Regions from separate parts of the Bacillus arachidis genome, predicted to be linked through region 1. Evidence: predicted binding sites of a transcription regulator. Region 1 holds the regulator's gene; each other region holds the start of a gene.
What was found. The regulator Rex, encoded in region 1, represses fermentation and respiration genes when NADH is low (regulators of the CRP and FNR family bind a similar motif). The targets are predictions, from matches to a motif close to TTGTGAAATATTTCACAA.

Region 1 (10,915 bases):
TTGTTCTTGTTTTGTCTGCTTTGTTGTTGTAATTTCACTAGCTCGTTCGTAGTCAGCATATACTTCGGGTAGACAAAGTTCTTCTTCTAATGTTGCAATTTCCTCTTCTAACTTTGCGATGTTTTGTTCAATGTCTTCAATTTTCCGTATACGTTGGCGCTCCAACTTCTTACGTTCTTTTTCTTCAAGATAATTTAATTTTTCTTGAGCAATATTCTTTTGGATTGGTGTATCCTCTTCTTGTTGTTCGAATTCCGCACGCTCAATCATTTCATTTTTCTTTTCAATATAGTAGTCATAGTCACCTAAATATTCTTGTGCACCATCTGTTGATAACTCAACAACTGTAGTTGTGACACGGTTAATAAAATAACGATCATGAGAAACGAATAAAAGAGTTCCTGGATAATCAATCAAGGCATTTTCTAAAATCTCTTTACTATTTAAATCAAGATGATTTGTTGGCTCATCGAGAATCAGTAAATTAGATTTTTGCATCATCAATTTTGCTAGAGCTAATCGAGCTTTTTGGCCACCACTTAAGGAAGATACAGGTTTTAATACATCGTCCCCTGTGAATAAAAAGTTACCGAGTATAGTGCGAATTTCTTTTTCTGGTTCTAACGGATAATCGTCCCATAGTTCGTTTAAAACACGCTTAGATGATGTTAAGTTTGCCTGTTCTTGATCATAATATCCAATAGATACATTTGAACCGAAAGAAATTTCACCGCTTAACGCCTTCAATTTATTCACAATCGATTTTAATAATGTAGATTTTCCGATACCGTTTGGACCGACTAGTGCGACACTATCCCCTCGGGTCAAACGCATATTTACATGCCCAATAATCGGTTCTTCGTCATATCCAATTGAAACATCTTTTACTTGTAATACGTCGTTTCCGCTTTGCTTTTCGATATCAAAGTGGAAGGATGCAGACTTAGAGTCACTTAATGGCCTGGTTAGTAATTCCATTCGATCTAATTGTTTCTGACGACTTTGTGCACGTTTTGTTGTAGATGCACGAGCAATGTTTTTTTGGACAAAGTCTTCTAGCTTAGCAATTTCCTCTTGTTGTTTTTCGTAACGCTTCATTTCCTGTTCATATAGTGCGGCTTTTAAGTCTAAATATTTACTGTAGTTACCAACATATCGTCTGCTTTCCTTATTAGAAATTTCATATACTTGTGTGACAAGCTTGTCTAAAAAGTAGCGATCATGAGAAACGATTAAAATAGCTCCAGGGTAGCCTTGTAAATATTGTTCAAGCCATGTTAATGTATCGATATCTAAATGGTTTGTCGGTTCGTCCAAGATGAGTAAATCTGGTTTGGTTAATAGTAGTTTCCCAAGAGCAAGTCTTGTTTTTTGGCCACCACTTAACGTAGAAATCGTTGTTTGATGTGTTTCAACTGGAAAACCGAGTCCACTCAAAATGGAGCGAATATCAGCTTCATATTGATAACCGCCCTGATCTTTGTAGTCTAACTGCAATTGATCATAATCAGCGAGTAATCTTTCGTACGAAGTAGCATTTGAAAAGTTCTCTTCTTTACCCATTTCCTGTTCTAACCTTCGAAGTTTTGTCTCCATTTGCTGTAGATGTGTAAAGACAGTGAGCATTTCATCCCAAATTGTTAAGGAAGTTTCAAGACCGGTATTTTGAGCCAAATAACCAATTGAAACATCTTTTGGTTTTATCATTTCACCGCCATCATGAGATAACTCTCCAGCGATTATTTTTAACAATGTAGATTTTCCAGCACCATTTCGACCAACGAGTGCAATACGATCTCTTGTTTGAACCTCCAATTTAATGTTTGCAAGAATTGTTTCAGCACCGTATAATTTTGAAAGCCCATTCACTTGTAATAAAATCAATGTTTTCACCTCAAATAATTTCTTAACTTTGCCATGTTTATATTTCTCAATCATACTAAAAATAGTGTATAGTTTAAAATAAAGAGAGAAGTCTTCTCTCTATTATACAAGGAAAGTCATAAGTGCTAAACTTCTGTATTTGTTTCAATCATATGAACAAAGATAGGAAGAGAGGAGAGGTTACATGGATCAGCAAAAGATTCCACAGGCCACTGCCAAACGATTGCCTCTATACTATCGATTTATCCAAAACTTATCTCTTTCTGGTAAGCAACGTGTTTCATCAGCGGAATTGAGTGAAGCTGTCAAAGTAGACTCAGCAACGATTCGAAGAGACTTTTCATATTTTGGAGCGTTAGGAAAAAAGGGATACGGATATAATGTGAATTATTTACTATCATTTTTCCGTGAAACGCTCGATCAAGATGATATAACACGTGTAGCACTTATTGGAGTAGGTAATTTAGGGACCGCTTTCTTACATTACAATTTCACGAAAAATAATAATACAAAGATTGAAATGGCTTTTGATGTCAATGAAGAGAAAGTTGGAAAAGAAATCGGAGGAATTCCTGTATATCATTTAGATGAATTAGAAGAGCATCTAACAAGTGATATACAAGTGGCAATATTAACAGTACCCGCTACCGTTGCACAAGCTGTAGCAGATCGATTGGCCGAAACAAATATACACGGAATTTTAAATTTTACACCAGCACGATTAAATGTTTCAGAAAATATAAGAATTCATCATATTGATTTAGCTGTAGAATTACAAACACTAGTTTATTTTTTGAAAAATTATCCACAATAAAACGCAGAGGGATTCCCTCTGCGTTTTATTGTGGCTTTTTCTTTGTAAATTTGACTAAGATAAGTCGAAGCGCCAAATTAAAGTCAATTGTTGCCATAGCAGCAAACAGCAGTGTCCCAAAGTTCCAGATTGTATCTGTAACGTTCGTAATTGCGAAACGTGTAAAGACGCACCCAAGAAGGAAATACAGTGCTGCCATGAACAATGGTGAATTTCTCATATTTAAAATCCTCCGATAAATCCTTGCATTTTTTCTGCTTCTTTAATCATTTCCTGTATTTGTTCGTTACTTATCATAACTTGAGCTAATGCAACCATCGTATTCATTGCAACATGTGCCATAATAGGAACGATAATGCGTTTTGTTTTTACATATAAAAAGGCGAATACAAGCCCCATAGCAGTGTATACCAATAGATGTGTAAAATCAAAGTGAATTGCTGCGAATACAAGTGAGCTAATAATAGCAGCGATAAAGAAGTTGAATCTCTTATACAATGTACCAAATAAAATTTTTCTAAAGACAATTTCCTCTAAAATGGGCCCCATTATCGATATAACAATAAGGAACCAAGGAGTAGTTCTTGCAATTTCCATTAAGCGAGCTGTGTTTTCAGAACCAGGTTTAATGCCTAATAAACGCATTTCGATTGTGCCTGCAATTGTTTGAGAAAAGAAAGCTAAAAAGAAACCAATAAAAATCCAACCAATTGTGGCAGGAACACTGGAACGTGTTGTGTCGAAACGGCTTTCGCGAATATCTGTTCGTAATAGCCAAAGGACAACACATAGCGCAATGAAAAAGCTAATAATTGCCCAATGACCAGTCATGATTTGTATTTTTTCATCTCGTGTTAAACCGCTATTATTATAAAATCCGGTTTTTGCAAGAAGCGGTAATCCGATGATACCTGATAATTGCATCAGAATATATGTAACTATAATCCACCAATATTGTTTTTTCAAATTGGTTAACCATCCTTTCTAACTCTAGTTTATGAGATAAGGCAGGATAACATGTAAGTATCCAGCCATGGATACATAATAACGGTCTCTATTATTATTTTTTTGTAAATCTTTCATCGAAAGTGAAATAGGAGACAGGAAAAAGCTGTACCTATAGAGAAAATAACTTATGGCATCTTTCATATTGTAACATACGGTAAGTGGAAAAGCTGATTCATATACAAAAGGCTTTTTTAGAATTATTTCTGTTATTGTTGCATAGAAAAAGTTTATATCACAATTTGCGAAAAAATTATGATTTTTTTACTTGCAAAAGAAAATTAGATTATTTATTATTATAAGTGTGTTAGCACTCGGGGAACTTGAGTGCTAATAAAGAAAATTTACATAGACAAATGAGGAGGTAATTGTTCATGCTAAAGCCATTAGGTGATCGCGTTGTAATTGAGCTTGTTCAAGCAGAAGAAAAAACAGCAAGTGGTATTGTATTACCAGACACTGCAAAAGAAAAACCACAAGAGGGTAAAGTTATTGCAGTAGGTACTGGTCGAGTGCTTGAAAATGGTGAGCGTGTTGCTTTAGAGGTAGCAGCAGGTGATCTTATCATCTTCTCGAAATATGCAGGTACTGAAGTGAAATATGAAGGTACAGACTACTTGATTTTACGTGAAAGTGACATTTTAGCAGTTATCGGTTAATTATATACATTTTAAAAATCCAAGGGGGTCAAATATTATGGCAAAAGATATTAAATTTAGTGAAGAAGCACGTCGTTCGATGCTTCGCGGTGTCGACACTCTTGCAAACGCAGTAAAAGTAACGCTTGGACCAAAAGGTCGTAACGTAGTACTTGAGAAAAAGTTTGGTTCACCACTTATTACAAATGATGGTGTAACAATCGCAAAAGAAATCGAATTAGAAGATGCATTCGAAAACATGGGTGCAAAATTAGTAGCAGAAGTTGCTAGCAAAACAAACGATGTAGCTGGTGACGGAACAACAACTGCAACTGTATTAGCACAAGCTATGATTCGTGAAGGTTTAAAAAACGTAACAGCTGGTGCAAACCCAATGGGTCTTCGTAAAGGTATCGAAAAAGCTGTTGTTGCAGCAGTAGAAGAATTAAAAATGATTTCTAAACCAATCGAAGGTAAATCTTCTATCGCGCAAGTAGCTGCTATTTCTGCTGCTGACGAAGAAGTAGGTAAATTAATTGCTGAAGCAATGGAACGCGTTGGTAACGACGGCGTTATTACATTAGAAGAATCTAAAGGATTCACAACAGAATTAGATGTAGTAGAAGGTATGCAATTTGATCGTGGATATGCATCTCCTTACATGATTACTGATTCTGACAAAATGGAAGCAGTACTTGATAACCCATACATCTTAATCACTGACAAAAAGATTTCTAACATTCAAGAAATCTTACCAGTATTAGAGCAAGTGGTACAACAAGGTAAACCACTTCTTATCATTGCTGAAGATGTAGAAGGCGAAGCATTAGCTACATTAGTAGTGAACAAACTACGTGGTACATTCAATGTAGTAGCTGTTAAAGCTCCTGGATTTGGTGACCGTCGTAAAGCAATGCTAGAAGATATTGCGATTTTAACTGGTGGTGAAGTAATCACTGAAGAGTTAGGACGCGACTTAAAATCTGCTACAGTTGCATCTTTAGGACGCGCTGGCAAAGTGGTTGTAACGAAAGAAAATACAACTGTAGTTGAAGGTATAGGTAACACTGAACAAATCGAAGCTCGCATCGGTCAAATCCGTGCACAATTAGAAGAAACTACTTCTGAATTCGATCGTGAAAAATTACAAGAGCGCCTTGCTAAACTTGCAGGTGGCGTAGCAGTAATTAAAGTAGGTGCAGCAACTGAAACTGAGTTAAAAGAGCGTAAACTTCGCATTGAAGATGCACTTAACTCAACTCGTGCAGCAGTAGAAGAAGGTATTGTTGCAGGTGGTGGTACTTCACTTATGAACGTATACACGAAAGTAGCTGCTATTTCAGCTGAAGGTGACGAAGCAACAGGTATCAACATTGTACTCCGTGCATTAGAAGAGCCAGTTCGTCAAATCGCAATCAACGCTGGTCTAGAAGGATCTGTTGTTGTAGAACGTTTAAAAGGCGAAAAAGTAGGCGTTGGTTTCAACGCAGCAACTGGCGAATGGGTAAACATGCTTGAGTCTGGTATCGTAGACCCAGCAAAAGTAACTCGTTCTGCACTTCAAAACGCAGCATCTGTTGCAGCAATGTTCTTAACAACTGAAGCAGTAGTTGCTGACAAGCCAGAACCAAATGCACCAGCAATGCCTGACATGGGCGGCATGGGCATGGGCGGTATGGGCGGCATGATGTAATTTCATCCGCTGGCAGAAAATCCATCTCTATTTAGAGGTGGATTTTTTGTTGTACACAGAAGAAAAATGATAGTAATAAAAACTCTATCGCAATGAGAAAATAATTTCTGTAGAATTTTGTCGCTTTCTCTCTTGACCGTATTGATACTTCATTGTTAGAATCTAGGAAGATAATATAAAACGAATCCTTCATATATCCTCAATGATATGGTTTGAGAGTCTCTACCGGGTTACCGTAAACAACCTGACTATGAAGGCAGTGTGTCTTATATTTATAAAGAGCGGAAGACTATCTTTATAAAGCCAGACCTCTGCCTTTTCTTTGTTATGAGACTGAGGGCGGAGGACTGGCTTTTTTTATTATATTGGTAATGCTTTTTGCCAAATTGGTGAAAATATTTATATACAGAACTAACGTTGGGGTGATTATTTTGAAAAAACAGCACGATACGATTATCGTTTTAGATTTTGGGAGTCAGTACAATCAGTTAATTGCACGTCGAATTCGTGAGTTCGGTGTATACAGTGAACTTCATCCACATACAATTACTGCAGAAGAAATTAAAGCAATGAATCCAAAAGGGATTATTTTCTCTGGTGGACCGAACAGTGTATATGGTGAAAATGCATTCCACTGTGATGAAAAAATCTTTGAACTAGGCTTACCGATCTTTGGTATTTGCTACGGTATGCAGCTTATGACAAAACACTTTGGTGGAAAAGTAGAGCGTGCAAACCATCGTGAGTACGGAAAAGCAGTTCTTAAAGTAGAGAATGAATCAAAATTATATACGAATCTTCCGGAAGAGCAAGTTGTATGGATGAGTCATGGTGACTTAGTAACTGGTTTACCAGAAGGATTCGTAGTAGACGCAACAAGTGAGTCTTGTCCAATTGCTGGTATGAGCAATGAAGCGCAAAACTTATACGGTGTACAATTCCATCCAGAAGTACGTCACTCTGAGCACGGTAATGATTTAATTAAAAACTTCGTATTCGGCGCGTGTGGTTGCTCTGAAGGTTGGAACATGGAGAACTTTATCGAAGTGGAATTAGAGAAAATCCGTGAAACTGTTGGCGATAAAAAAGTACTATGCGCACTTAGTGGCGGTGTAGATTCTTCTGTTGTAGCAGTATTAATTCATAAAGCCATCGGTGATCAATTAACATGTATTTTCGTTGACCACGGTTTACTTCGTAAAGGTGAAGCGGAAGGCGTTATGAAAACATTTAGCGAAGGCTTCCATATGAACGTTATTAAAGTGGATGCGAAAGAACGCTTTATGAGCAAGCTAAAAGGTGTAGAAGATCCAGAACAAAAACGTAAAATCATTGGTAACGAGTTTATCTATGTATTTGATGATGAAGCATCAAAGCTACAAGGAATGGACTTCTTAGCACAAGGTACACTGTACACTGACATCGTTGAAAGTGGTACAGCAACTGCACAAACAATTAAGTCTCACCACAACGTTGGCGGACTTCCAGAAGATATGCAATTTAAATTAATTGAACCATTAAATACATTATTTAAAGATGAAGTACGTGTATTAGGATCAGAACTAGGAATTCCTGATGAAATCGTATGGCGTCAACCGTTCCCAGGTCCAGGACTTGGTATCCGTGTATTAGGTGAAATTACAGAAGAAAAATTAGAAATCGTTCGTGAATCTGATGCGATTTTACGTGAAGAAATCCAAAAAGCAGGCTTAGACCGTGAAATTTGGCAATACTTCACTGCACTTCCAGGTATGCGTAGTGTAGGTGTTATGGGTGACGAACGTACTTACGATTACACGGTAGGTATCCGTGCAGTAACATCTATCGATGGTATGACAGCGGACTGGGCACGTATCCCTTGGGATGTATTAGAGAAAATTTCTGTACGTATCGTAAACGAAGTAAAACACGTTAACCGTATCGTGTATGATGTAACGAGTAAGCCACCAGCAACAATCGAGTGGGAATAGTATAAAATCTGTTTTTCTGAAAAGGATCCATCTATAACTTATGTAGATGGGTCTTTTTTGTATTTTAACACGAACGAAAGTGTAAGTTTGTTAAAAAACGTTCGTTTTTAAATTGACATATGCCTGTATGTGAGTTAATATGATTATGTAATTAATACAAAAAATGAATATTACAGCCGTCGTATAATATCGGGGATATGGCCCGAAAGTTTCTACCTAGCTACCGTAAATGGCTTGACTACGAGGCGTTTTAATAAAGGTAAGGGGAATCCTGCCTTTGTTTACAGAACGCTTCCATGTATACGCAATGGAAGCCTTTTTTATTTTCATAGATAAAAGAGGGCTAGGGAGGATTACGACGAGTAATCATATAACGGGGGAAACGTAGAATGAAACGTTATTTTCAGTTCGATGAGCTCGGTACGAATTACAAAACAGAGTTCATTGCAGGGTTAACGACATTTTTATCTATGGCTTATGTACTTTTTGTCAATCCTGCTACACTATCACTGGGAAACATTAAAGGATTACCAGCAGGAACAGGAATGGATCCAGGAGCGGTCTTTGTTGCTACTGCGTTAGCAGCGGCGATTGGGTCACTGATTATGGGGATTTTTGCAAAGTATCCAATTGCTTTAGCACCAGGAATGGGAATCAATGCATTCTTTGCTTACACAGCGGTGTTAACGATGGGGATTCCATGGCAAACAGCGATTGCCGGAACGTTAATGTCAGGTATTATCTTTATTATTCTTACTGCTTCGGGTCTTCGTGAAAAAATTATTAATGCGATTCCGTCGGAGTTGAAATTCGCGGTAGCAGCAGGTATTGGCTTGTTTATTGCTTTTCTTGGTTTTCAAAATGCTGGAATTATAGTGAAGAATGATGCTGTTCTTGTTGGATTGGGGGATTTAACAAAAGGCACAACATTGCTTTCTATTTTCGGTGTAGTGATTACAATTATCTTCATGATTAAAAAAATCAATGGTGCAGTTTTCTATGGGATGATTCTTACAGCAATATTAGGTGTAGCGACAGGATTGATTGATACACCAAAAGCTGTTATTGGTGCGATTCCAAGTTTAGAACCAACATTTGGTGTAGCGCTAAATCACTTCGGCGATATCTTCACTGTTCAAATGGCAATTGTTATTATAACGTTTTTCTTCATTGATTTCTTTGATACAGCGGGTACACTTGTAGCAGTTGCGAATCAAGCGGGATTAATGAAGGATAACAAATTACCACGTGCGGGAAAAGCGTTATTTGCAGATGCGATTGCGACTGTTATTGGTGCAATTCTTGGTACATCTACGACAACGTCTTACATTGAATCGTCTGCAGGGGTAGCAGCAGGAGGGCGTTCAGGATTTACAGCAGTTGTAACAGCGGGATTTTTCTTGCTAGCACTATTCTTTTCACCATTACTAAGTGTCGTAACAGCGGCTGTGACGGCACCGGCTTTAATTATTGTAGGGATTTTGATGGTTTCATCTTTAGGGGAAATTGATTGGAAGAAATTTGAGATTGCAGTACCGGCATTCTTTACGATTATTTCCATGCCACTTACGTATAGTATTGCAACGGGAATTGCAATTGGATTCATTTTCTATCCAATTACAATGGTTGTAAGTGGGCGCCGTAAAGAAGTTCATCCAATTATGCATGTAATGGGAGTATTGTTTGTACTATATTTCATCTACGTTCGTAAATAAAGGGGTTTTAAAAGGTCTAGACTAAGGGGAGTCTAGACCTTTTTTGCGTCTTCAGAAAATCTTAAGGATTTCGTTCCGTTTTTCTTCAGAAGTTTTCTTATAATAAGAAATAGAGAGTTTAAAAGTTTTGGGGGGCGATATTGTGGGGCAAGAAACAATACTTGTTGTAGATGATGAAAAAGAAATTAGGGATTTAATTACAATTTACTTAAAAAATGAAGGATATAAAGTATTGCAAGCTGGGGATGGAGCAGAAGGATTAGATATATTAGAGAAGAATGAAGTACATTTAGTTGTGTTAGATATTATGATGCCAAAAATTGATGGGATTCATATGTGTATGAAAGTAAGAGAAGCGAAAGAGATGCCGATTATTATGTTGTCTGCGAAAACGCAAGATATGGATAAAATTTTAGGGTTAACAACGGGGGCGGATGATTATGTAACAAAACCTTTTAATCCGCTAGAATTGATAGCGAGAATTAAATCGCAGCTTCGCCGATATATGAAAATGAATGGATTTATTGTTCAAAATGAAAGCGAGATTGAACTTGGAGATATGAAGATAAATGTAGCAACACATGAAGTGAAAGTTATGGATGAAGAGGTGAAATTAACACCACGAGAGTTTTCTATTTTAGAGTTACTAGCGCGTAATTCAGGTATAGTCTTTAGTGCAGAGCAAATTTATGAAAATGTTTGGAATGAAAGATCCTTTCAATCTGATAATACGGTAATGGTACATATTCGAAAAATCCGTGAGAAGATCGAAGAGAATCCAAGAAAACCGCGTTATATTAAAACGGTGTGGGGAGTGGGGTATAAGATTGAAAAAGATATTTAAGCCGTTTACCTATGTATATAAGAAAATAAGAGGATTGATTGAAAGGATAGTAAAGAGTGTTCGGCGGAGCATACGAATCCAGCTTATTACTACTTTTACTGCTTGTGCGTTATTAGGAGTTTTGTCATCAAAAGCAGCAACCCCATTTTTTGAGAATGCGAATCGAGAAGCAACAATTGATTATAGGGTCGGGATGGAGCAAATTAATCGCGAAGCTCAAAATACAGCAGAAATGATGATGACTGACAATAAGATGGATGCTGTGCAAGATATGATAGAGGCTGAGAATCAACAAATAGAAGCGGGAAGAAAAGCTTTAAAAGTACTAATTACGGATGAGAACGGGAAGGTA
Region 2 (10,915 bases), 690 kb from region 1:
AGCAATCTTGATGAATGGAGATAAAGTAACGGATGTGAATATAGATGTTACGGCAGAAAATTCATTCGATGGAAGATTTATCATTATCCGTAAAGGTAAAAAGAATTACAGCTTGGTGAAATTAGGAGCATAGAATTTGGAGATAGGGTGGAAGTGAGGAGAGATCCTTGCTTCTACTTTTTTGTATACACAATTTCGTCACAAAAAAATCAGTATATTAAGACTATTAAAAAAGGTTTATCTAGCCTTTTTGCCGAATAAAAATAATATAGATAATTACGGACAAAAAAAGCCCGAATCATGATTCGGGCTAGTAAAAGGATTAGTAAGCTAAGCTGAATAATCCTTTAATGTGTGATAAGTAACGAACGTTACTTGCTTCTTTCATTAATGATGCTGGTAGGCCTTTAAGTGGAGTATTGCTTGCTCCGATTGTAGCAACAGCATCTTTGCGTCCTAGACTTGCAAGTGTTCCAGAGTTTACTGGTGCGAACTCCTCGAATGCCTTGCCTTCTAGTGCTGCGTATAAGTTGTATCCAATTAACTCACCCATTTGCCAAGCGATTTGTGCAGTTGGTGGGTATGGGCGACCTTCTGGACCGAAGACAACAGCGCTGTCTCCAGCAACGAATACGTCTTTGTGAGAAGTAGATTGTAGGTATGCATCAACAGTTGCACGGCCACGGTTTACTTCAAGACCTGATTCGCCGATCAATGGGTTACCTTGTACGCCGCCTGTCCAAACGAATGTGTTAGCAACAAGTTTTTGACCGTCTTTTAAGTCGATTTCATTGCCAGCAACGTTTGTTACAGGAAGACCTGTTAAGAATGTAACGCCGCGTGCTTCTAAGCTAGTAGTTGCACGTTCGATTAAGTGGTCTGGTAGTACTGGAAGGATTTTTGGACCTGCTTCAACAAGAAGAAGTTTAACTTCTTTTGGATTTACGCCGTGGCTTTTTGCAAGTTTAGGCATAATGTCAGCAAGCTCACCAACTAGCTCAACGCCAGTTAATCCGCCACCACCGATTACGATTGTAGCATCAGCTTCGTTTTTCGTTTTAGCGTATTCACGAATACGGTCTTCAACGTGTTTGTAGATTTTGTTTGCATCAGCAGCAGATTTTAATACCATGCTGTTTTCTTCTAGTCCTGGAATACCGAAGTAAGCAGTTTTACTTCCTAAAGCAACTACAAGTGCATCGTAAGATAAAGTAGTGCCGCCAGCTAGTTTGATTTCTTTGCTATCAACTGAGAATGACTCAACTGTTGCGATTTTAAGATCGATATCTTTACCTTTGAAAAGCTTTGTAAGTGGCATTGCAATTGCTTGCTCAGACACGTTACCAGCTGCAAGGCGGTGTAGTTCAGTGATGATTTGGTGTGTTGGGTATTGGTTAATCACTGTAACTTGTGCTTCTGATTTGCTGTAATATTTACGTACGTTTAAAGCGGCAAGAAGGCCGCCATAACCAGCGCCTAAGATGACAATTTGTTTTGACATAGTATGATATCCCCCGTCTTTACTAATTGTTGTTATAAGTTAAATTATTTATTGTTACGTTCTGCACTAATTTGAAGATAAGCATTTACAAAGCGGAACATTTTTTGTGCTTGTGGGTCTTTTAGTAATTTTAATAGACCGAATAGGCCGATAACTTCGTTGCTTTCGTCAGCACGATCTTTCGCTTCGATTGCAGTTGCAGCCATGCTTTTCACTGTATCTTTTACAGGTTCTACAAGCTCTTGGATTGCACCGACAGTGTCGCTTTTTAATACTTCATCAGTAGCAACAGTTTGAGCAAAGTCATAAGACTTAGTTAAAATGTTAACAAGCTCAGTTAATTTTGGAAGCTGTTCCACTAGTGTTGTTAATGATTCTTGTACCTCAGGTTTTAACAACTGATCAAGTACATCAAGTTGTCCTTGGCTAGCAGAAATTTGTACAGTTTCTTGTTCTGGCTTTGTTTGAGTCATAGTTTCTGGCATCTCCAATTCTCCTTTACGATAGCAATACTCTTATTTTTGATAAGTAAGATAGTAAACGTTTGCGAAACTTTATACAAAGTTTCACAAAACACAATAAAATGCCTTTAAATTTATGACAGCAAGTAAGCTGAAAACATAAATCCAAAACCATAATGTCTTACCTATTATTTATGAACTGTCCGATACATGGCTTGTCCGCATAATGGAAAGTTCCCTTATCGGAAAGTGTATATAATATATATCTTATATTATATACTATATACACCCAGGTTAACATAAAAATGATTCCTAATTATTTGACTTTGAATCCGTAACCTAGTATTTGCAAGGGAAAAAAGCATATATTTTATTTTACTATTACTTAAAATGTACTTAAATATAGAGAAAAAAAGGAAAAAATGAGCAAATAAATACTCATTTTTTCCTTTTTTGATTAGGATTGGTCTACTTGCGAGATAAGCATGGATGAATTCCCATTCTTTTCGAGATGGCATTCTCCCCATGTGCAAAGAGAATCCAAAATCGCTTCTAAGGACCAACCATATTCAGTAAGTGAGTACTCTACTTTTGGTGGAACTTGATTATATACCTTCCTTTGGATAACCCCATCTTCTTCTAATTCACGCAATTGCTGCGTGAGCATCTTTTGTGTAATGCCAGGCATTAAGCGTTTTAATTCACTTGTTCGTTTTGTCCCTTTTGTTAAGTGGCAAAGAATAACGACCTTCCATTTTCCGCCGATTACTTCTAAGGTTGCTTCTACAGGAATGTTATATTTCTTCATATATTACAACCCCCTTTAATGAGTTTTTATAGTCATATGTTACTTTTTAGTGCCTATCGTACTTGAAAGTACGTACTATTTTTTATGCTGAACATGTTTCATAATAGCATACGTAAGAGGCAAATGAGTAGTACGTTACTAAAAGGTACCTATGTTACTTTTAGGTGCCTATCGTACTTTCAAGTGCGTTCTTTCAAAAAAGAATGAAACCATTCATAATAGCAGTTATGAGCAGTAAAACTGTGTTTATTAGAAGATAAAAGGGCCTTTTTATCATACTATTATGATTGGATTTCTCGTATTAAGGAGGAATTCGATTGAGTTCATATACAGTGTCTTCTTCAGATGTTCAAACGAATAGAAGAAGTATGTTTGCATTATTAGCACTAGCAATTAGTGCATTTGGCATTGGTACAACTGAATTTATTAGTGTTGGTTTATTACCGTCTATTTCAAATGATTTACATGTTTCAGTTACAACAGCTGGTTTAACGGTTTCTTTATATGCATTAGGAGTAGCGTTTGGCGCTCCTGTACTAACATCGTTAACAGCTAGTATGTCACGTAAAACGTTATTAATGTGGATTATGATTGTCTTCATTATTGGTAATGGTATTGCAGGAGTGGCAACAAGTTTTAGTATTCTGCTTATTGCGAGAGTTATATCTGCATTCGCGCATGGTGTATTTATGTCGATAGGTTCAACGATTGCGGCAGCTCTTGTACCAGAAGATAAACGTGCTAGTGCGATTGCTATTATGTTCACAGGTTTAACAGTCGCAACCATCACAGGTGTACCGATTGGAACATTTATTGGTCAACAGTTTGGCTGGAGAGCATCGTTCATGGTGATTGTAGTAATTGGAATCGTTGCTTTAATCGCCAACAGTATGCTAATTCCGTCTAATTTAAAAAAAGGTACGTCTGTATCATTTCGTGATCAATTCAAACTGATTACGAATGGAAGACTATTACTTGTTTTCATCATTACTGCATTAGGATACGGTGGAACATTCGTAACATTTACGTATTTATCACCGCTATTACAAGAGGTAACAGGATTTAAAGCAAGTACAGTTACTATCATTTTACTAGTGTATGGAATCGCAATTGCGATAGGGAATATGATTGGCGGGAAATTATCGAACCATAATCCAATTCGAGCGCTATTTTACATGTTCTTTATTCAAGCGATTATATTATTTGTTTTAACATTTACAGCACCATTTAAGGTAGCTGGGTTAATCACAATTATTTTTATGGGACTATTCGCATTTATGAATGTTCCGGGGCTACAAGTATATGTAGTTATATTGGCTGAGCGCTTTGTTCCAAGTGCTGTTGATGTTGCATCAGCAATTAATATTGCAGCGTTTAATGCCGGAATTGCGCTTGGTGCTTATTTAGGTGGTATTGTAACGAACTCGTTAGGGTTAATTCATACAGCCTGGGTAGGTGGCATTATGGTAGTAGGTGCTGTTATTTTAACAGCGTGGAGTATGACATTAGAAAAAAGAGATCAAGTGAAATAAAGGAGAGAAAAATATAATGAAAAATTTACAAAGTAAAACAGTATTGCATAATGGTGTAGAAATGCCTTGGTTCGGTTTAGGGGTATTTAAAGTAGAAGAGGGACCAGAACTTGTTAATGCAGTGAAAACAGCGATTAAACAAGGATATCGTAGCATTGATACCGCGGCAATTTATGCGAATGAAAAGGCTGTGGGAGAAGGAATCCGTGAAGGTATGAAAGAAGCAGGCATTTCTAGAGAAGACTTATTTATTACTTCAAAAGTATGGAACGCAGATCAAGGGTATGAAGAAACGTTAGCTGCATATGAAGAAAGTCTAAAAAAACTCGAGCTTGAGTATTTAGATTTATATCTTGTTCATTGGCCTGTAGAAAAGAAATATAAAGAAACATGGAAAGCATTAGAAACGTTATATAAAGAAGGACGAGTACGTGCAATTGGCGTAAGTAACTTCCAAATCCATCATTTGAAAGATGTAATGGAAGGGGCCGAAATTAAACCGATGATTAACCAAGTAGAACTTCATCCGCGTTTAACACAAAAAGAATTGCGGGACTTCTGCCGTGAACAAGGCATTCAGATGGAGGCTTGGTCACCTCTTATGCAAGGACAGTTACTAGATAATCCTACATTACAAGAAATTGCAGATAAATATGGAAAAACAACAGCGCAAATTATTCTGCGCTGGGATTTACAAAATGAAATTGTAACCATTCCGAAATCAACAAAAGAGCACCGTATTATCCAAAATGCGGACATATTTAATTTTGAATTAGCAACAGAAGATATGGAGAAAATTGCTGCGTTAAATCAAAATCATCGCGTTGGTCCAGATCCGGATAATTTTGATTTCTAAAATGAACAAGAGAGAAGGGCACAAAAGAATTTGTGTCCTTCTTTTTAATTGGTGAAAACTAAATATTCAAACAAAAATATTTACTCCGTATATTGAATAGGATATCTTAAATTTATAATATGAATTTTTCTGGGGAGGCACATATGAATAATCATCGTACAAATCATTTTCGCATGCTAATTGTGACTGCACTATTTGCTGCTATTATTGGTATTTTGGCTCAAGTTACCATCCCACTGCCGCTTGTTCCGATAACAGGACAGACGCTAGCGATTGGTCTTACTGCTACAATTTTAGGTTCACGTTATGGCACTTTATCTGTATTATTATATGTTTTAATTGGTGCAACTGGAATTCCTGTGTATGCGGGGTTTAGTGGCGGTTTATCTGTTTTATTCGGTCCTACAGGTGGCTTCTTATTAGCCTTCATCCCAACTGCTTTTTTAATTGGTTTGTTAACGGAAAAAACAAAACTTACATTTTGGAACTCATTAATGGCAAATATTTTAGGGATGCTCGTGACATTAACAATTGGAACTGTATTTTTAAAGTATGTAGCATCACTAGGGTGGCAAGCGGCGTTCATGGGTGGTTTTGTTCCCTTCCTTATTGTAGGTGTAATAAAAGCTGCATTAGCAGCATGGATTGGAATTAAGGTGCGAGGAGCATTAGTACGTTCAAACCTACTTCTTCAAGAAAGTTGAATAATTTTGAAATGAAAAAGCATAGGGCAGCCTATGCTTTTTTAATTTGCAGGAATCTAAGTGAATGCAATGCATAAAAAATTTTTCTAACTAAATACTATGTAGTAGTAAATTTGTTATTTTATAAGGGGTTGTGAACATGAATATGAAACCATCGTATAAATTATTGGCTGTTTTCTTTGGTCTATTATTGGTATTTGCGAACTTATTATTCCCACTTCAACAAGCATTCGCAGTAGTTATGGATCATACAAAGTATCAAATGGATTGGAGTTATAGTAAATCAAAAAAGAAACCAATCCGAACAGAGCTTATTAAAACAGCAGATGGGAAAATTGCATTCTGCTTAAATGTAGATTTGAAATCACCAAGCGGTCAAGATTTACCTGAACTCGGTAAGGTGGATATTGGCGTGTATCGTGTATTGTTAAATGGATACCCACAAAAAAGTCCACAAGAATTGGGTGTGTCTGATTGGAGAGAGGCTCACTATGCGACGCAGCTCGCTGTATGGAATGCACTGGGGCAAGTGGATATTAATGATTTAGATTTTCGTAATAAAAATGTAGAAAGAGTAATGAGAGATATTGTTGCGAGAGCAAAGAGCAGTGAAGAAGTGCAAGAGATTACGATGAGTGTTACACCATCAGAAAAGCAAGAAGCAGTATTGGAAGGGGAGTTCTTCCAAACAGATTTATATACGGTTCAAACAAATGCGAAAAGTGGAACGTACCAAGTACAGGCAACTGGTGCACCTGAAGGTGTTAAATTTGTGAATGAACAAGGTGAAACAAAAACACAGTTTAATGTAGGTGAAAAGTTCCGCGTCTTAATTCCAAAACAAGCGCCATCTGGTGAATTTAGCTTTAAAGTATTAGGAACTTTAACAAAATTACAAGGTATCGCGCATAAGGGGACACCGAAAATTCAAGATGCGGTTGTTCTATTAGAACGTAGTGAAGAAAAAACAAGCCCGGATTTAGCGGTAAGCTGGAAAAAGGCCGGAGTTCCGCAGAAACCGAATAAACCTTCTAAACGATAAAAAAGCGCTGGCGTTTGCCAGCGCTTTTTTACTCAGCTTCTGAAACAACTGTAAAGCGTTCGTTCACATGTTTTGGATTTTCAATTTCGTCAAGTGCAGCTACAGCGAAATCTTCGTAACTTACATAGCTGTTGCCTTTTGCGTTAACAAGAAGGTGATCTTTACCTGCTTTGTAAGAACCAGTACGTTTACCTAATGAAAATAGTGCAGAAGGGCTAATGAATGTCCAAGTGATATCATTTGTTTGTTGTAAAATTTCAAGGTTTTGGCCTTGATTTTGAGCTGTTGCAAGATATTCGTTTGGGAAACCTGGTGTTTCAAATACACGCGTTGTTTTTGCATCATCTACAAATAAGCTTCCAGCGCCACCAACAACAAGTAATTTTGTGCCAGGTGCACCTTTCATCGCTTCGATTAATACGTTACCTGCATCTACATGGAGATATTCTCTTCCTGCTGGAGCGCCAAATGCATTTACAACCACATCAAATGCTTGAAGATCATCAGCAGTAAGATCGAATACGTCTTTTTCTAAAACTTTCACGTTATTTTCTGTAATTTTTGCTGCGTTTCTTACGATTGCAGTAACTTCGTGACCGCGATCAAGAGCCTCTTTTAAAATGCGACTTCCAGCTTTTCCGCTTGCACCGATAATTCCAATTTTCATAATATATACCTCCAAATGTTTAATAGAATTAATGTTAAAAATATATGTGTAATAATGAATCGTTGTCGTTAAGCAGAGGTGCCACCACCTGTTGTAACAAGTATAGTTACAGTATTGGGTTTTGTCAATCGCTTTGTTTATCAAAAATATTTCTTCAAGTAGCATGTAGGTTTTTAAAAATAACGAGTCATATTTCTTAACAAGTGACATGGTTGTGTTATAAAACCTAACATTTGGAAGTAATAACCTGTCGAAAAATGTTGATTTTTGGATATTTTTTAAATATAATTCAATTTATGAGGAGAAAAGGGAGGGGACTAATCGTATGAACATTTTAGAACAGTTCGTTTCATCAACGAATACGATTCTTTGGTCATATATTCTTATCGCAATGTTAATAGGTCTAGGGCTTTATTTTTCTTTTAAATTGAAATTTGTACAAATTAGCCATTTAGGCGAAATGGTGCGTTTGATGAGTGATGGATTAACTGGAAAGACACGCAAAAAGGGCAGCGTATCTTCTTTCCAAGCTTTCTGTATGAGTTCAGCAGCCCGCATTGGCATCGGTAACTTAGCTGGTGTAGCGTTAGCGATTTCTATGGGAGGCCCTGGCGCAGTATTTTGGATGTGGGTAATCGCAATCATTGGGGCATCTTCAAGTTTCGTAGAAAGTACACTTGCACAAATTTATAAAACAAAAGATGGCAGTGGGTTCCGTGGAGGCCCTGCTTATTATATGGAAAAAGGTTTAAATAAGCGTTGGATGGGAATTTGGTTTTCTATTCTTATCACAATTAGTTACGGTTTAATTTTCAACTCAGTACAGGCGAATACAGTTACATTAGCATTTAAGAATGCTTTCGGTTTAGAGCGCTATGTTGTTGGGTTTGTATTAGCTGCATTAGTCGCGGTTATTATTTTTGGCGGTGTTAAAAGTATTGCACGTATGTCAGAAATGATTGTTCCACCAATGGCAATTATTTATATTGGAGTGGCTCTTTTTGTTGTTATTAAAAACTTCTACTTGCTACCAGATGTTTTTACAGAAATCTTTAAAGGTGCATTTGGTTTAGATTCAGCTGTAGGTGGCGGTATCGGAGCGGCAATGAAGTATGGTATCCAGCGCGGCCTATTTGCGAATGAAGCAGGTATGGGTAGTGCACCGAATGCGGCTGCGACAGCAGATGTAACGCATCCAGCTAAACAAGGATTTATTCAAACAATTGGAGTTTTAGTAGATACATTCTTAGTATGTACATCAACAGCATTTATCGTATTATGTTCTGGTGCATATAAGGCAACAAATTTAGAAGGTATTGAATTAACGCAAATGGCGCTAAGCTCTCAGATTGGTTCGTGGGCAAGTAGCTTCTTAGCGATTATTATTTTCTTATTTGCGTTCAGTTCACTTCTAGGAAACTATTATTATGGTGAAACGAATATTGAATTCATTAAACAAAGTAAAACTTGGTTAATGATTTACCGTATTGCGGTAGTGGGAATGGTATTATTCGGTTCTGTTGCGACACTTCAAGTCGTATGGAATATGGCAGATTTATTTATGGGGCTAATGGTAATCACAAACTTAATTGCGATTACACTTCTTGGTCGATTTGCATATGCTGCATTGGCAGACTATGTGAAACAAAAGAAACAAGGGAAAGATCCAGTCTTCCATGCAGACTCTATTCCAGGTTTAAAAAACACAGAGTGCTGGGGAGATTCTAGGGTAACAAAAGAAAAAGAAGAACAAGCTGTATAATAAGGGAAGAGCATCAGAAAAAATTTGATGCTCTTTTTTTATTTAGAATGGTTAAGGCTTGTATGTGGTGCAACGTTAGTGAGTATTTTATCAGCACTTATTGTTGGTGTTATGTTATAAGCAAAAAAAGCAGTGAGCATACGCTCATTTCTTTTTTCTTTCAGAAGGGATAAATTAACATATAATTTATTGAAAAAATTATATTGCAATTCATTTAGATAACGCTTACAATTTGATTTATAGGTGGTATCATTTTCATACTTTAAATCGAGTAGAGAAGAAGAGACTACTAATAATAAATTGCAATTTGTGTAAACGCTTACTGATTTTAGGTTACATTGTAAAGTAAATAGTATTTAGGGGTTCTTATTTTTTTAATATCAATGGTCAGACGTCATTCGTTGGACAACCAATAACTCATAGAAAGTGGAGGATTCACATATGAAACTAGTTATGTTTCTAGTCGGTTTACTTGCTGTATTTGTACTAGGTTTCCTTGTAAGTTCAGATCGGAAGAAAATTAAATATAAACCAATTGCAATTATGCTTGTTCTTCAATTAGCATTGGCATACTTCTTATTAAATACAAAGATTGGGTATGTGTTAGTAAAAGGGATTTCAGATGGTTTTGGTGCTATTCTAAAATACGCAGAAGTAGGGGTTAACTTCGTATTTGGTGGTCTAGCGAATGATGGACAAGCACCTTTCTTCTTAACAGTATTATTACCAATTATTTTCTTAGCAGTATTAATTGGGATTTTGCAACACATTAAAATTTTACCAATTATTATTAAAGCAGTCGGTTTCGTATTAAGTAAAGTTAATGGTTTAGGAAAACTAGAATCATATAATGCAGTAGCAGCAGCGATTGTTGGTCAAGGTGAAGTATTTATTACAGTAAAAGATCAATTAAGCAAATTACCAAAAAATCGTTTATATACGCTTTGCGCATCTTCAATGTCAACGGTATCGATGTCAATTGTCGGTTCTTATATGAAAATGATTGATCCAAAATATGTAGTAACAGCACTTGTATTAAACTTATTTAGTGGATTCATTATCGTTCATATTATTAATCCTTATGATATTAGTGAAGAAGAAGATATCTTAGAATTAGAAGAAGATAAGAAGCAAACGTTCTTCGAAATGTTAGGCGAATACATTATGCTTGGATTCTCTATTGCAGTTACGGTAGCAGCAATGTTAATCGGATTCATTGCATTGATGGCAGCAATTAACGGTTTATTCGATTCTGTTTTTGGTATTACGTTCCAAGGTATTTTAGGTTATATCTTCTCGCCATTAGCATTTATTATGGGTATTCCAACATCAGAGATGCTACAAGCAGGACAAATTATGGCAACAAAATTAGTAACAAACGAGTTTGTTGCGATGCTTGATTTAGGAAAAGTAGCTGGCGATTTATCAGCTCGTACAGTAGGTATTTTATCGATCTTCCTTGTATCATTTGCAAACTTCTCATCTATCGGGATTATCGCAGGTGCAACGAAGAGTATCGATGGAAAACAAGCGAACGTTGTATCCTCTTTCGGATTAAAACTTGTGTATGGTGCAACGTTAG
Region 3 (10,915 bases), 840 kb from region 1:
ATCCCCCTTCATAAGTTGGAGCGGTCACAAGTGGCCAAGCTGTCGAATCTTCTGCAGTCATCAGAAATTCTTCGTCTTCTGCAAATACTGCCTCGTTTAACTCTCGTAAAAAGGAAACCGCATACTCATTACTTTGCTGCCTTCCTTCTTTTTCCCAATACAGCATATTTGCAACTGCATCGACGCGAAAGCCGTCAATATGGTAATATTTCATCCAAAACAATGCATTTGAAATTAAAAAATTTCGCACTTCCTGTTTTCCTAAATCGAAATTCACTGTTCCCCAAATACGATTTTCCCTTACATCCAAATCTTTATATTCATAAGTTGGTGCCCCATCAAATAAATACAAACCGTGAGCATCCTTACAAAAATGACCTGGTACCCAATCTAAAATGACACCGATTCCATATTTATGACATTCATCGACAAAATACATGAAATCATGAGGCGTACCAAATCGACTTGTCACTGCATAATATCCGGTTCCCTGATATCCCCATGAACGGTCATATGGATGTTCGACAAGCGGCATAATTTCAATGTGTGTAAATTGATGTTCTGCTACATAAGGAATGAGCTCATCTGCCATTTCTCTATATGAATACAAAGAGCCATCTTCTTTCTTTTTCCATGAACCAAAATGCAACTCATAAATTGCCATTGCTTCCTTATAACTTACTTTTCGTTTCTTCTTTCGGAACCAATTTCTATCATTCCATTTATATCCCCTTATATCAAAAATAACAGATGCCGTGTTTGGTCTTACTTCTGCATATGTTGCATAAGGATCTGCTTTTAAAATTGTTTCGCCACCTTTGGTTTCAATCGCATACTTGTATGTCTCTTTTTCCTCCAAATGTGGTATAAACAATGACCAAATACCCTCTTCTGTCATTTTTCGCATCTTATGCCCGTCAATATTCCAATCATTAAAATCGCCAACTACACTCAAAGCTTTCGCATGAGGAGCCCATACTGTAAATCGTACGCCTTGTATTTCATCCTCTACTACAGGATGCGCGCCAAATATGTTATAGCTCTCATAACACTGTTTTGTGTGAAATTCATACACACTCTCTTCCATACAATTTGTTACACTCAATATGTTCACCTCACTAAGATGACAGAATTTTTATTACCTTGTAAACATTCGTTAAAATACTGAAATATCCTTGTGCATTTTTAAATAAATATACGTTTTTTCGCGGAAATTAAAGGGAACATTTTAATTTTCCGTTAAATATATCGAATTTTGACGAATATTCATTGAAAGCGGTTTATTTTAAAATAATTTTTAAAAAATAACAAAAAGCACTCTATGGGCAATAGAATGCTTTTTGTTATAAACGCCCCTTATCCAGTAAAGGAGGTATACTTTGGGGATATACAAGGGAACTGGAAAAGGAATTTGTATGAGGTTATATATAAAATTCAGAAGCAGGAAGCAGTTTCCCGCTTCTAAATCATTTATCAATTATCTTAAAGTACTGGTGCCATTGTTTCTTTTAATACTTTTACTGAGTGAGCGAACTTCGCTTTTTCTTCTTCATTTAACTCAAGTTCAACGATTTCACGTACACCTTCTCGGTTAATAACAGCTGGAACACCTACATAAGCGTCTTTCTCACCATATTGACCTTCAAGGTATGCAGATACAGTTAGTACACTGTTCTCGTTGTTTAAGATTGCCTTTGTTACACGAAGTAATGACATACCAATTCCATAGTAAGTTGCACCTTTACGTTCGATAATGTGGTAAGCAGCATCACGTACATTTACAAAGATTTTATCTAAATCATCTTGGTTATACTGTTCGTTGTTCGCTAAGATTGTTTCTAATTTTTGTACACCTATAGTTGCATGACTCCATACTGGAAGTTCAGTATCACCGTGTTCACCAATGATGTATGCATGAACGTTGCGTGGATCTACATCTAAGTAATCACCTAGCATATAACGGAAACGAGCAGAGTCAAGAGTTGTACCAGAACCGATTATGCGTTCTTTTGGTAATCCAGATTCTTTCCAAGTTACATAAGTTAAGATGTCAACTGGGTTAGTTGCGATTAAGAAAATACCATCAAATCCAGTATCCATAATACCGCGAACGATTTGCTTAAAGATTTTTGTATTTTTCTCAACTAAGTCTAGGCGAGTTTCACCTGGCTTTTGTGGTAATCCAGCAGTGATAACAACTAAATCTGCATCTTTACAATCTGCATAACTACCGCTCCAAACCTTTGTTGGTGATGGAGAGAATGGTACTGCATGGCTTAAGTCCATTGCTTCTCCTTCTGCTTTCGCTTCATTTACGTCAACAAGTACGAATTCTTCAGCTACACCTTGGTTAATCATTGAGTAAGCATAACTACAACCTACAGCACCTGTTCCTACTAATACTACGCGATTGATACCTTTTTTCATGGTAATTTCCCCTCTCTATTGTTCACATTTATCATGATTGTTTAAGTAATTAATTAAAATACTAATTTAATGTTGTTTAACTTCCTTACATTCATATTGTAGCATAAGTTATTGTGAATTAATTCACAAATTATGACCTATTTGTGAACTTTTTCACACACAGTAGAAAGTTATTATATCAGGCGTGGAATCAATCAAAATGAAAGCCTTTTCTTTAGATTGTGAAAAGGCTGCTTTACTGTGTTGCTATCGTTTTGTCTATTAAAAATTAAAATAACACCTAATAAAAAAGCTATCCTTTCAACAACATTTCCAGAAAGAATAGCTTTCTCTTGGATCAAAGTTTTATCTTTTTTCTGGCATTAAGCGAGTGGCAACTCCAATCCTGTTCCATGCATTAATAGCAACAATCTGCATAATAATTTCAGCAATTTGTTCTTCTTCAAAGAATTTCCTTACTTCTTCATATACCTCATCAGGAACATGCGTTTCCGCTACTAGTGTAATTGATTCTGTCAAAGCAAGCACAGCACGTTCTGCCTCTGTAAAGAACGGTGTCTCACGCCAAGCATTAAGAGCATAAATACGCTGCTCTGTTTCCCCTAGTTTTCGTGCATCTTTCGTATGGAGATCAATGCAATACGCACATCCGTTGATTTGAGAAGCCCGGATTTTAATTAGCTCTTTCAATGTCTCATCAATGCTTGTAGTCATCAAATATTTTTCTAATCCCGCCATTGCCTTATAACCTTCTGGATTTACCTTCCCCATTAAAAACCTTGTTTCCATTGTATAGTCCCTCCATAAAATAAAATTAATTTATACTTTGGCGTCAGGATATTGAATAATGTCTTTCATAAATCTTTTCATATCATGATTGTAGTTCATAACAGACCTTCTAAAAGAAAACACATATAGCATCCCTTTCATACCCTGTCACTTATAAGACAAATCAGCTTTTCAATTTGTGACAAAATAAAAAGAAATCTTAAAAAAATAAAGATTTCTTTTTCATTTTTATGCTATAGAACTGAAATATGCTTTAATTTATCGGGATTGACTACAATGTAGATTCTTCTAATTAATTCTCGGCTTTCATCCCACTCAAAACATATAGCTTTCTCTGCACATCCCTTATTCCTTGCTAAGATACCAATTTGACCATTTATGATAGTTGGAAGAAGTTCGACTTGAAAGAATCCCTTTGAAACAATTGCCTCCAAAAATGTCTGGATACGCTGTTTGCCCAAAATCGGAAATATGGCTGCACGCACTTTACCTCCTCCATTAGTGACAAGAGCTACGTCCTCTCTCAACAGATTAATAAACGCCTCAAAATTTCCTGTTTCTGAACCTTGGATAAAGGTATGTACCATTTTTTCTGTATGAATCGATTGCTGCGGATGTACTGGCACTTCATGCTGTATCTTCTCTTTGCAACGGCTGTAAATCTTTCGGCAATTTACTTCTGATTTATTTAAAAGCTCAGCTATTTCACGATAATCGTACCCAAGTGCCTTCCTTAAAACGAATATGGCTCTTTCAACAGGAGTTAAATTCTCTAACAATACAAGGAATGCATAGGATACTCTTTCGCTTTGGATTATAGTTTCCATAGGATTTAATTTCGCTGTATCTATTTCCGGCTCAGGAAGCCATTCTCCTGTATATATTTCTCTTTTTTTCCGTGCTGATTGTAGTATATTCAAACAATGGTTCGTCGTCATCTTAATTAAATACGCTTTCATATTTCTAACTGGCTCTTGGTTCACATGTTGACTTTTCATAAGTATATCCTGTGCAACATCCTCCGCATCACTAACAGAGCCAAGCATTCGATATGCGAAAGAGTATACTAAAGGTTGATAGGTTCGATACAAAGTTTCAAAATCCATATTATCACTCCATTCTATAGCGTGTCTCAATATAAAAATATATGATTTGTTATAATGAAAAGATTATCTTTCTGCTACGGAAGGCTTGTATAATTATCTCTTCCATTTTTTCATATTCCATCGCTCTCTCCTTTCTATTAGTCAGACGCTCAAAGCATAAAAAAGTATACTAAAAAACAGACGTATCAAAGTCTGTTTTTTTCCTGAATAACTATCCACTTAAATAAGAATGAAACAAAATATTTGAATTTCATGCAGGCTTGCTTTCTCTTTACGAGTCTTTGATACTCCCGTTATTTTGTTCCGAATGAAATATGTTATTTTCACTTGTAGCAACAATCTTTACCTTGTATGGCAGTTTGTTAATCCCAATATACATAACCGGATTCTTATCTTTTCCCTTACCCTTTTCAGGATTTAAATCAATAACGGACGTATCTTTTTCATCTTTCACTTCTTTTACCGTAATTTTATCATTTTAGTGCCTTTCACTACCACTGGTCATCTATTTCTAGAAGGATTGAACATTCTCTTTTTTAATGCTATTTTGTCTAAAAACAAGTGAAAAAGCATTATAACTTGTTTTTTAGCGTTCATATTTGTCTTATTCATTATGCCAAAACAAATTCACTTGCTTCGCTCTTCTTAATTCAGCGTGTAATGAAACAGAAATATTATATATAATTTAGGAAAGTGGAAAGAGGTGATATTATGGAGGATAACATGCGGGAAAGCAGAAAAATAGCTACGCCCATTCTTTGGACTATTTCTTTACTTGTCGCTACACTATTAGTTTTTGTAACCACACGATTATATCCAAATACCAATTTACAGATTAGCATTGTTTTATTCTCTATCATAGACATTGGATTTATAGTCGCTTTGATTTTGGGAATTAAGACAAAAAACGCTAGTATAATGATCTTCAGTGTTATATCTAATGGCATATTTTTTATACTACTATCCATTTTTATTTTTTTACTATTAGTTGCTAATGGTATTTCAGAACCGTAACAAAATCATTGATAAATAAAAAAAGAGATAGCAGATTATGCTATCTCTTTAAGTATGACCCGTACGGGATTCGAACCCGTGTTACCGCCGTGAAAGGGCGGTGTCTTAACCACTTGACCAACGGGCCAATTTCTGGCAGAGAAGAAGGGATTCGAACCCTCGCACCGCGTTAGCGATCTACTCCCTTAGCAGGGGAGCCCCTTGAGCCACTTGGGTACTTCTCTATATTATATGGCTCCGCAGGTAGGACTCGAACCTACGACCGATCGGTTAACAGCCGATAGCTCTACCACTGAGCTACTGCGGAATAATGGTGGGCCTAAATGGACTCGAACCATCGACCTCACGCTTATCAGGCGTGCGCTCTAACCAGCTGAGCTATAGGCCCCCAATAGAAAAGCGGGTGAAGAGAATCGAACTCTCGACCAGAGCTTGGAAGGCTCTTGTTTTACCACTAAACTACACCCGCATAAAATTATAAAATAAATGGTGAGCCATGAAGGACTCGAACCTTCGACCCTCTGATTAAAAGTCAGATGCTCTACCAACTGAGCTAATGGCTCATTTTGAAAGTGGTGCCGGCTAGAGGACTTGAACCCCCAACCTACTGATTACAAGTCAGTTGCTCTACCAATTGAGCTAAGCCGGCTTGTGATTTCAAAATGGTGGCTCGGGACGGAATCGAACCGCCGACACGAGGATTTTCAGTCCTCTGCTCTACCGACTGAGCTACCGAGCCAGAAATAAATGGCGGTCCCGACCGGGGTCGAACCGGCGATCTCCTGCGTGACAGGCAGGCATGTTAACCACTACACCACGGGACCATTTGGTTGCGGGGACAGGATTTGAACCTGCGACCTTCGGGTTATGAGCCCGACGAGCTACCAGACTGCTCCACCCCGCGACGATATCATATTCTTTTTTGAAAAAATGGAGGAGGTAGAGGGATTCGAACCCCCGCGCGACTCTCGCCGCCTGTCGGTTTTCAAGACCGATCCCTTCAGCCAGACTTGGGTATACCTCCAGAGTATTTACTTTAAATGGTGGACCTTGTAGGACTCGAACCTACGACCGGACGGTTATGAGCCGTCTGCTCTAACCAGCTGAGCTAAAGGTCCTTTATGGTAGCGGCGGAGGGGATCGAACCCCCGACCTCACGGGTATGAACCGTACGCTCTAGCCAGCTGAGCTACACCGCCATAATAAAGTTATAAGTGGAGCCTAGCGGGATCGAACCGCTGACCTCCTGCGTGCAAGGCAGGCGCTCTCCCAGCTGAGCTAAGGCCCCATGTTTAAAATATCGGGAAGACAGGATTTGAACCTGCGACCCCCTGGTCCCAAACCAGGTGCTCTACCAAGCTGAGCCACTTCCCGTTAATAAAAGCGCGCCCGAGAGGACTCGAACCCCTAACCTTTTGATCCGTAGTCAAACGCTCTATCCAATTGAGCTACGGGCGCATATGGTGCCGAGGGCGGGGGTCGAACCCGCACGGTGGTCACCCACCGCAGGATTTTAAGTCCTGTGCGTCTGCCTGTTCCGCCACCCCGGCATGTCATATTGAAAATTGGAGCGGAAGACGGGATTCGAACCCGCGACCCCAACCTTGGCAAGGTTGTATTCTACCACTGAACTACTTCCGCAAGACATGTTATGAGATATTTTATTAAAAGTGCGGGTGAAGGGAGTCGAACCCCCACGCCAAAGGCGCCAGATCCTAAGTCTGGTGCGTCTGCCAATTCCGCCACACCCGCATATTATATTTGCTTTTTAAAAAAATGGGGCGACTGATGGGAATCGAACCCACGAATGCCGGAGCCACAATCCGGTGCGTTAACCACTTCGCCACAACCGCCATAGTTACTGGTGCCGGCTAGAGGACTTGAACCCCCAACCTACTGATTACAAGTCAGTTGCTCTACCAATTGAGCTAAGCCGGCATATGGTGGAGGATGACGGGATCGAACCGCCGACCCCCTGCTTGTAAGGCAGGTGCTCTCCCAGCTGAGCTAATCCTCCATTTGCCTGGCAACGTCCTACTCTCACAGGGGCAAGGCCCCAACTACCATCGGCGCTAGAGAGCTTAACTTCCGTGTTCGGTATGGGAACGGGTGTGACCTCTCTGCCATCATTACCAGACTTTATTCATTTGAGACAATCATTATTATACTTGATTCATTTAAAATGTCAACAAGTTTTTTTATGTTCTCTCAAAACTAGATAACGTTTGCTTCATATTATATGGTTAAGTCCTCGATCTATTAGTATTCGTCAGCTCCACATGTCACCATGCTTCCACCTCGAACCTATCAACCTGATCATCTTTCAGGGATCTTACTAGCTTACGCTATGGGAAATCTCATCTTGAGGGGGGCTTCATGCTTAGATGCTTTCAGCACTTATCCCTTCCGCACATAGCTACCCAGCTATGCCCTTGGCAGAACAACTGGTACACCAGCGGTGCGTCCATCCCGGTCCTCTCGTACTAAGGACAGCTCCTCTCAAATTTCCTACGCCCACGACGGATAGGGACCGAACTGTCTCACGACGTTCTGAACCCAGCTCGCGTACCGCTTTAATGGGCGAACAGCCCAACCCTTGGGACCGACTACAGCCCCAGGATGCGATGAGCCGACATCGAGGTGCCAAACCTCCCCGTCGATGTGGACTCTTGGGGGAGATAAGCCTGTTATCCCCGGGGTAGCTTTTATCCGTTGAGCGATGGCCCTTCCATGCGGAACCACCGGATCACTAAGCCCGACTTTCGTCCCTGCTCGACTTGTAGGTCTCGCAGTCAAGCTCCCTTATGCCTTTGCACTCTACGAATGATTTCCAACCATTCTGAGGGAACCTTTGGGCGCCTCCGTTACACTTTAGGAGGCGACCGCCCCAGTCAAACTGCCCACCTGACACTGTCTCCCGGGTCGATAAGACCCGTAGGTTAGAATTTCAATACAGCCAGGGCGGTATCCCACCAGCGCCTCCACCGAAGCTAGCGCTCCGGCTTCAAAGGCTCCCGCCTATCCTGTACAAGCTGTACCAAAATTCAATATCAGGCTACAGTAAAGCTCCACGGGGTCTTTCCGTCCTGTCGCGGGTAACCTGCATCTTCACAGGTACTATAATTTCACCGAGTCTCTGGTTGAGACAGTGCCCAAATCGTTACACCTTTCGTGCGGGTCGGAACTTACCCGACAAGGAATTTCGCTACCTTAGGACCGTTATAGTTACGGCCGCCGTTTACTGGGGCTTCAGTTCAGAGCTTCGCTTGCGCTAACCCCTCTCCTTAACCTTCCAGCACCGGGCAGGTGTCAGCCCCTATACTTCGCCTTACGGCTTCGCAGAGACCTGTGTTTTTGCTAAACAGTCGCTTGGGCCTATTCACTGCGGCTTTCCGTTAAGAAAGCACCCCTTCTCCCGAAGTTACGGGGTCATTTTGCCGAGTTCCTTAACCAGAGTTCTCTCGCTCACCTTAGGATTCTCTCCTCGCCTACCTGTGTCGGTTTGCGGTACAGGCACCTTTTATCTCGCTAGAAGCTTTTCTTGGCAGCGGGGAATCAAAGACTTCGCTCCATAAGGAGCTTCCCCATCACAGCTCAGCCTTCACGATAAGCGGATTTGCCTACTTATCAGCCTAACTGCTTGGACGTGCACAACCAATCGCACGCTTCTTCTATCCTTCTGCGTCCCTCCATTGCTCAAACGATAAAGAGGTGGTACAGGAATATCAACCTGTTGTCCATCGCCTACGCCTGTCGGCCTCGGCTTAGGTCCTGACTAACCCTGAGCGGACGAGCCTTCCTCAGGAAACCTTAGGCATTCGGTGGACGGGATTCTCACCCGTCTTTCGCTACTCATACCGGCATTCTCACTTCTAAGCACTCCACCAGTCCTTCCGGTCTGACTTCACTGTCCTTAGAACGCTCCCCTACCACTGATACGTAAGTATCAATCCGCAGCTTCGGTGGTGTATTTAGCCCCGGTACATTTTCGGCGCAGAGTCACTCGACTAGTGAGCTATTACGCACTCTTTAAATGGTGGCTGCTTCTAAGCCAACATCCTAGTTGTCTAAGCAACTCCACATCCTTTTCCACTTAATACACACTTTGGGACCTTAGCTGGCGGTCTGGGCTGTTTCCCTTTTGACTACGGATCTTATCACTCGCAGTCTGACTCCCAAGGATAAGTCATTGGCATTCGGAGTTTGACTGAATTCGGTAATCCGATGAGGACCCCTAGTCCAATCAGTGCTCTACCTCCAAGACTCTAACACTTGAGGCTAGCCCTAAAGCTATTTCGGGGAGAACCAGCTATCTCCAGGTTCGATTGGAATTTCTCCGCTACCCACACCTCATCCCCGCACTTTTCAACGTGCGTGGGTTCGGGCCTCCATTCAGTGTTACCTGAACTTCACCCTGGACATGGGTAGATCACCTGGTTTCGGGTCTACGACCACGTACTAAACGCCCTATTCAGACTCGCTTTCGCTACGGCTCCGCCTCTTCAGCTTAACCTCGCACGGGATCGTAACTCGCCGGTTCATTCTACAAAAGGCACGCCATCACCCGTTAACGGGCTCTGACTATTTGTAGGCACACGGTTTCAGGATCTCTTTCACTCCCCTTCCGGGGTGCTTTTCACCTTTCCCTCACGGTACTGGTTCACTATCGATCACTAGGGAGTATTTAGCCTTGGGAGATGGTCCTCCCGGATTCCGACGGAATTTCACGTGTTCCGCCGTACTCAGGATACATTCAAGAGAGAACGAAGTTTCGACTACGGGGTTGTTACCCTCTGTGACGAGCCTTTCCAGACTGCTTCGTCTACCTCGTTCCTTTGTAACTCCGTATAGAATGTCCTACAACCCCAAGAGGCAAGCCTCTTGGTTTGGGCTAGATTCCGTTTCGCTCGCCGCTACTCAGGAAATCGCATTTGCTTTCTCTTCCTCCAGGTACTTAGATGTTTCAGTTCCCTGGGTCTGTCTTCCTTACCCTATGTATTCAGATAAGGATACCATACCATTACGTATGGTGGGTTTCCCCATTCGGAAATCTTCGGATCAAAGCTTACTTACAGCTCCCCGAAGCATATCGGCGTTAGTCCCGTCCTTCATCGACTCCTAGTGTCAAGGCATCCACCGTGCGCCCTTTCTAACTTAACCAAACTAAAATTAAAAAATATGAGCTACACTGTTATCTAGTTTTCAAAGAACATACATTTATTTCTGAGAGATAGTTCTCTCAAAACTGAACAAAACGAAACACGGAAACTTATATTGATGAACAGCGTTCATCAATTCTCCATAGAAAGGAGGTGATCCAGCCGCACCTTCCGATACGGCTACCTTGTTACGACTTCACCCCAATCATCTGTCCCACCTTAGGCGGCTGGCTCCAAAAGGTTACCCCACCGACTTCGGGTGTTACAAACTCTCGTGGTGTGACGGGCGGTGTGTACAAGGCCCGGGAACGTATTCACCGCGGCATGCTGATCCGCGATTACTAGCGATTCCAGCTTCATGTAGGCGAGTTGCAGCCTACAATCCGAACTGAGAACGGTTTTATGAGATTAGCTCCACCT

Region 2: the regulator Rex is predicted to act here: its motif matches at 2,046-2,063, upstream of QRY57_RS24920 (DUF1641 domain-containing protein).
Region 3: the regulator Rex is predicted to act here: its motif matches at 2,539-2,556, upstream of QRY57_RS23940 (L-lactate dehydrogenase).

The regions. Positions count from the first base shown of each region.
Region 1 is NZ_CP127376.1:256,223-267,137, forward strand. Features, by position in the region: gene QRY57_RS03130 (ABC-F family ATP-binding cassette domain-containing protein) at 1-1,884, opposite strand, end outside; gene QRY57_RS03135 (redox-sensing transcriptional repressor Rex) at 2,069-2,698, shown strand; gene QRY57_RS03140 (YdiK family protein) at 2,724-2,918, opposite strand; gene QRY57_RS03145 (CPBP family intramembrane glutamic endopeptidase) at 2,921-3,664, opposite strand; gene groES (co-chaperone GroES) at 4,078-4,362, shown strand; gene groL (chaperonin GroEL) at 4,400-6,034, shown strand; purine riboswitch at 6,204-6,305, shown strand; gene guaA (glutamine-hydrolyzing GMP synthase) at 6,466-8,004, shown strand; purine riboswitch at 8,163-8,265, shown strand; gene QRY57_RS03165 (NCS2 family permease) at 8,394-9,719, shown strand; gene QRY57_RS03170 (response regulator transcription factor) at 9,862-10,563, shown strand; gene QRY57_RS03175 (sensor histidine kinase) at 10,547-10,915, shown strand, end outside.
Region 2 is NZ_CP127376.1:4,483,936-4,494,850, reverse strand. Features, by position in the region: gene tyrS (tyrosine--tRNA ligase) at 1-133, shown strand, start outside; gene QRY57_RS24925 (NAD(P)/FAD-dependent oxidoreductase) at 323-1,501, opposite strand; gene QRY57_RS24920 (DUF1641 domain-containing protein) at 1,546-1,986, opposite strand; gene QRY57_RS24915 (winged helix-turn-helix transcriptional regulator) at 2,420-2,770, opposite strand; gene QRY57_RS24910 (MFS transporter) at 3,139-4,302, shown strand; gene QRY57_RS24905 (aldo/keto reductase) at 4,319-5,158, shown strand; gene QRY57_RS24900 (biotin transporter BioY) at 5,302-5,862, shown strand; gene QRY57_RS24895 (thioester domain-containing protein) at 6,002-6,904, shown strand; gene QRY57_RS24890 (NAD(P)-dependent oxidoreductase) at 6,933-7,571, opposite strand; gene QRY57_RS24885 (alanine/glycine:cation symporter family protein) at 7,897-9,333, shown strand; gene QRY57_RS24880 (NupC/NupG family nucleoside CNT transporter) at 9,775-10,915, shown strand, end outside.
Region 3 is NZ_CP127376.1:4,332,490-4,343,404, forward strand. Features, by position in the region: gene glgB (1,4-alpha-glucan branching protein GlgB) at 1-1,105, opposite strand, end outside; gene QRY57_RS23940 (L-lactate dehydrogenase) at 1,483-2,427, opposite strand; gene QRY57_RS23945 (carboxymuconolactone decarboxylase family protein) at 2,773-3,216, opposite strand; gene QRY57_RS23950 (RNA polymerase sigma-70 factor) at 3,450-4,322, opposite strand; partial or broken gene QRY57_RS23955 (hypothetical protein) at 4,594-4,800, opposite strand; tRNA gene QRY57_RS23960 (tRNA-Glu) at 5,392-5,463, opposite strand; tRNA gene QRY57_RS23965 (tRNA-Ser) at 5,470-5,560, opposite strand; tRNA gene QRY57_RS23970 (tRNA-Asn) at 5,569-5,643, opposite strand; tRNA gene QRY57_RS23975 (tRNA-Ile) at 5,648-5,724, opposite strand; tRNA gene QRY57_RS23980 (tRNA-Gly) at 5,735-5,805, opposite strand; tRNA gene QRY57_RS23985 (tRNA-Lys) at 5,824-5,899, opposite strand; tRNA gene QRY57_RS23990 (tRNA-Thr) at 5,910-5,985, opposite strand; tRNA gene QRY57_RS23995 (tRNA-Phe) at 6,000-6,075, opposite strand; tRNA gene QRY57_RS24000 (tRNA-Asp) at 6,085-6,160, opposite strand; tRNA gene QRY57_RS24005 (tRNA-Met) at 6,164-6,240, opposite strand; tRNA gene QRY57_RS24010 (tRNA-Ser) at 6,268-6,360, opposite strand; tRNA gene QRY57_RS24015 (tRNA-Ile) at 6,378-6,454, opposite strand; tRNA gene QRY57_RS24020 (tRNA-Met) at 6,459-6,535, opposite strand; tRNA gene QRY57_RS24025 (tRNA-Ala) at 6,552-6,624, opposite strand; tRNA gene QRY57_RS24030 (tRNA-Pro) at 6,637-6,710, opposite strand; tRNA gene QRY57_RS24035 (tRNA-Arg) at 6,721-6,794, opposite strand; tRNA gene QRY57_RS24040 (tRNA-Leu) at 6,798-6,886, opposite strand; tRNA gene QRY57_RS24045 (tRNA-Gly) at 6,903-6,977, opposite strand; tRNA gene QRY57_RS24050 (tRNA-Leu) at 7,008-7,088, opposite strand; tRNA gene QRY57_RS24055 (tRNA-His) at 7,114-7,189, opposite strand; tRNA gene QRY57_RS24060 (tRNA-Thr) at 7,199-7,274, opposite strand; tRNA gene QRY57_RS24065 (tRNA-Val) at 7,278-7,353, opposite strand; rRNA gene rrf (5S ribosomal RNA) at 7,358-7,473, opposite strand; rRNA gene QRY57_RS24075 (23S ribosomal RNA) at 7,576-10,496, opposite strand; rRNA gene QRY57_RS24080 (16S ribosomal RNA) at 10,642-10,915, opposite strand, start outside.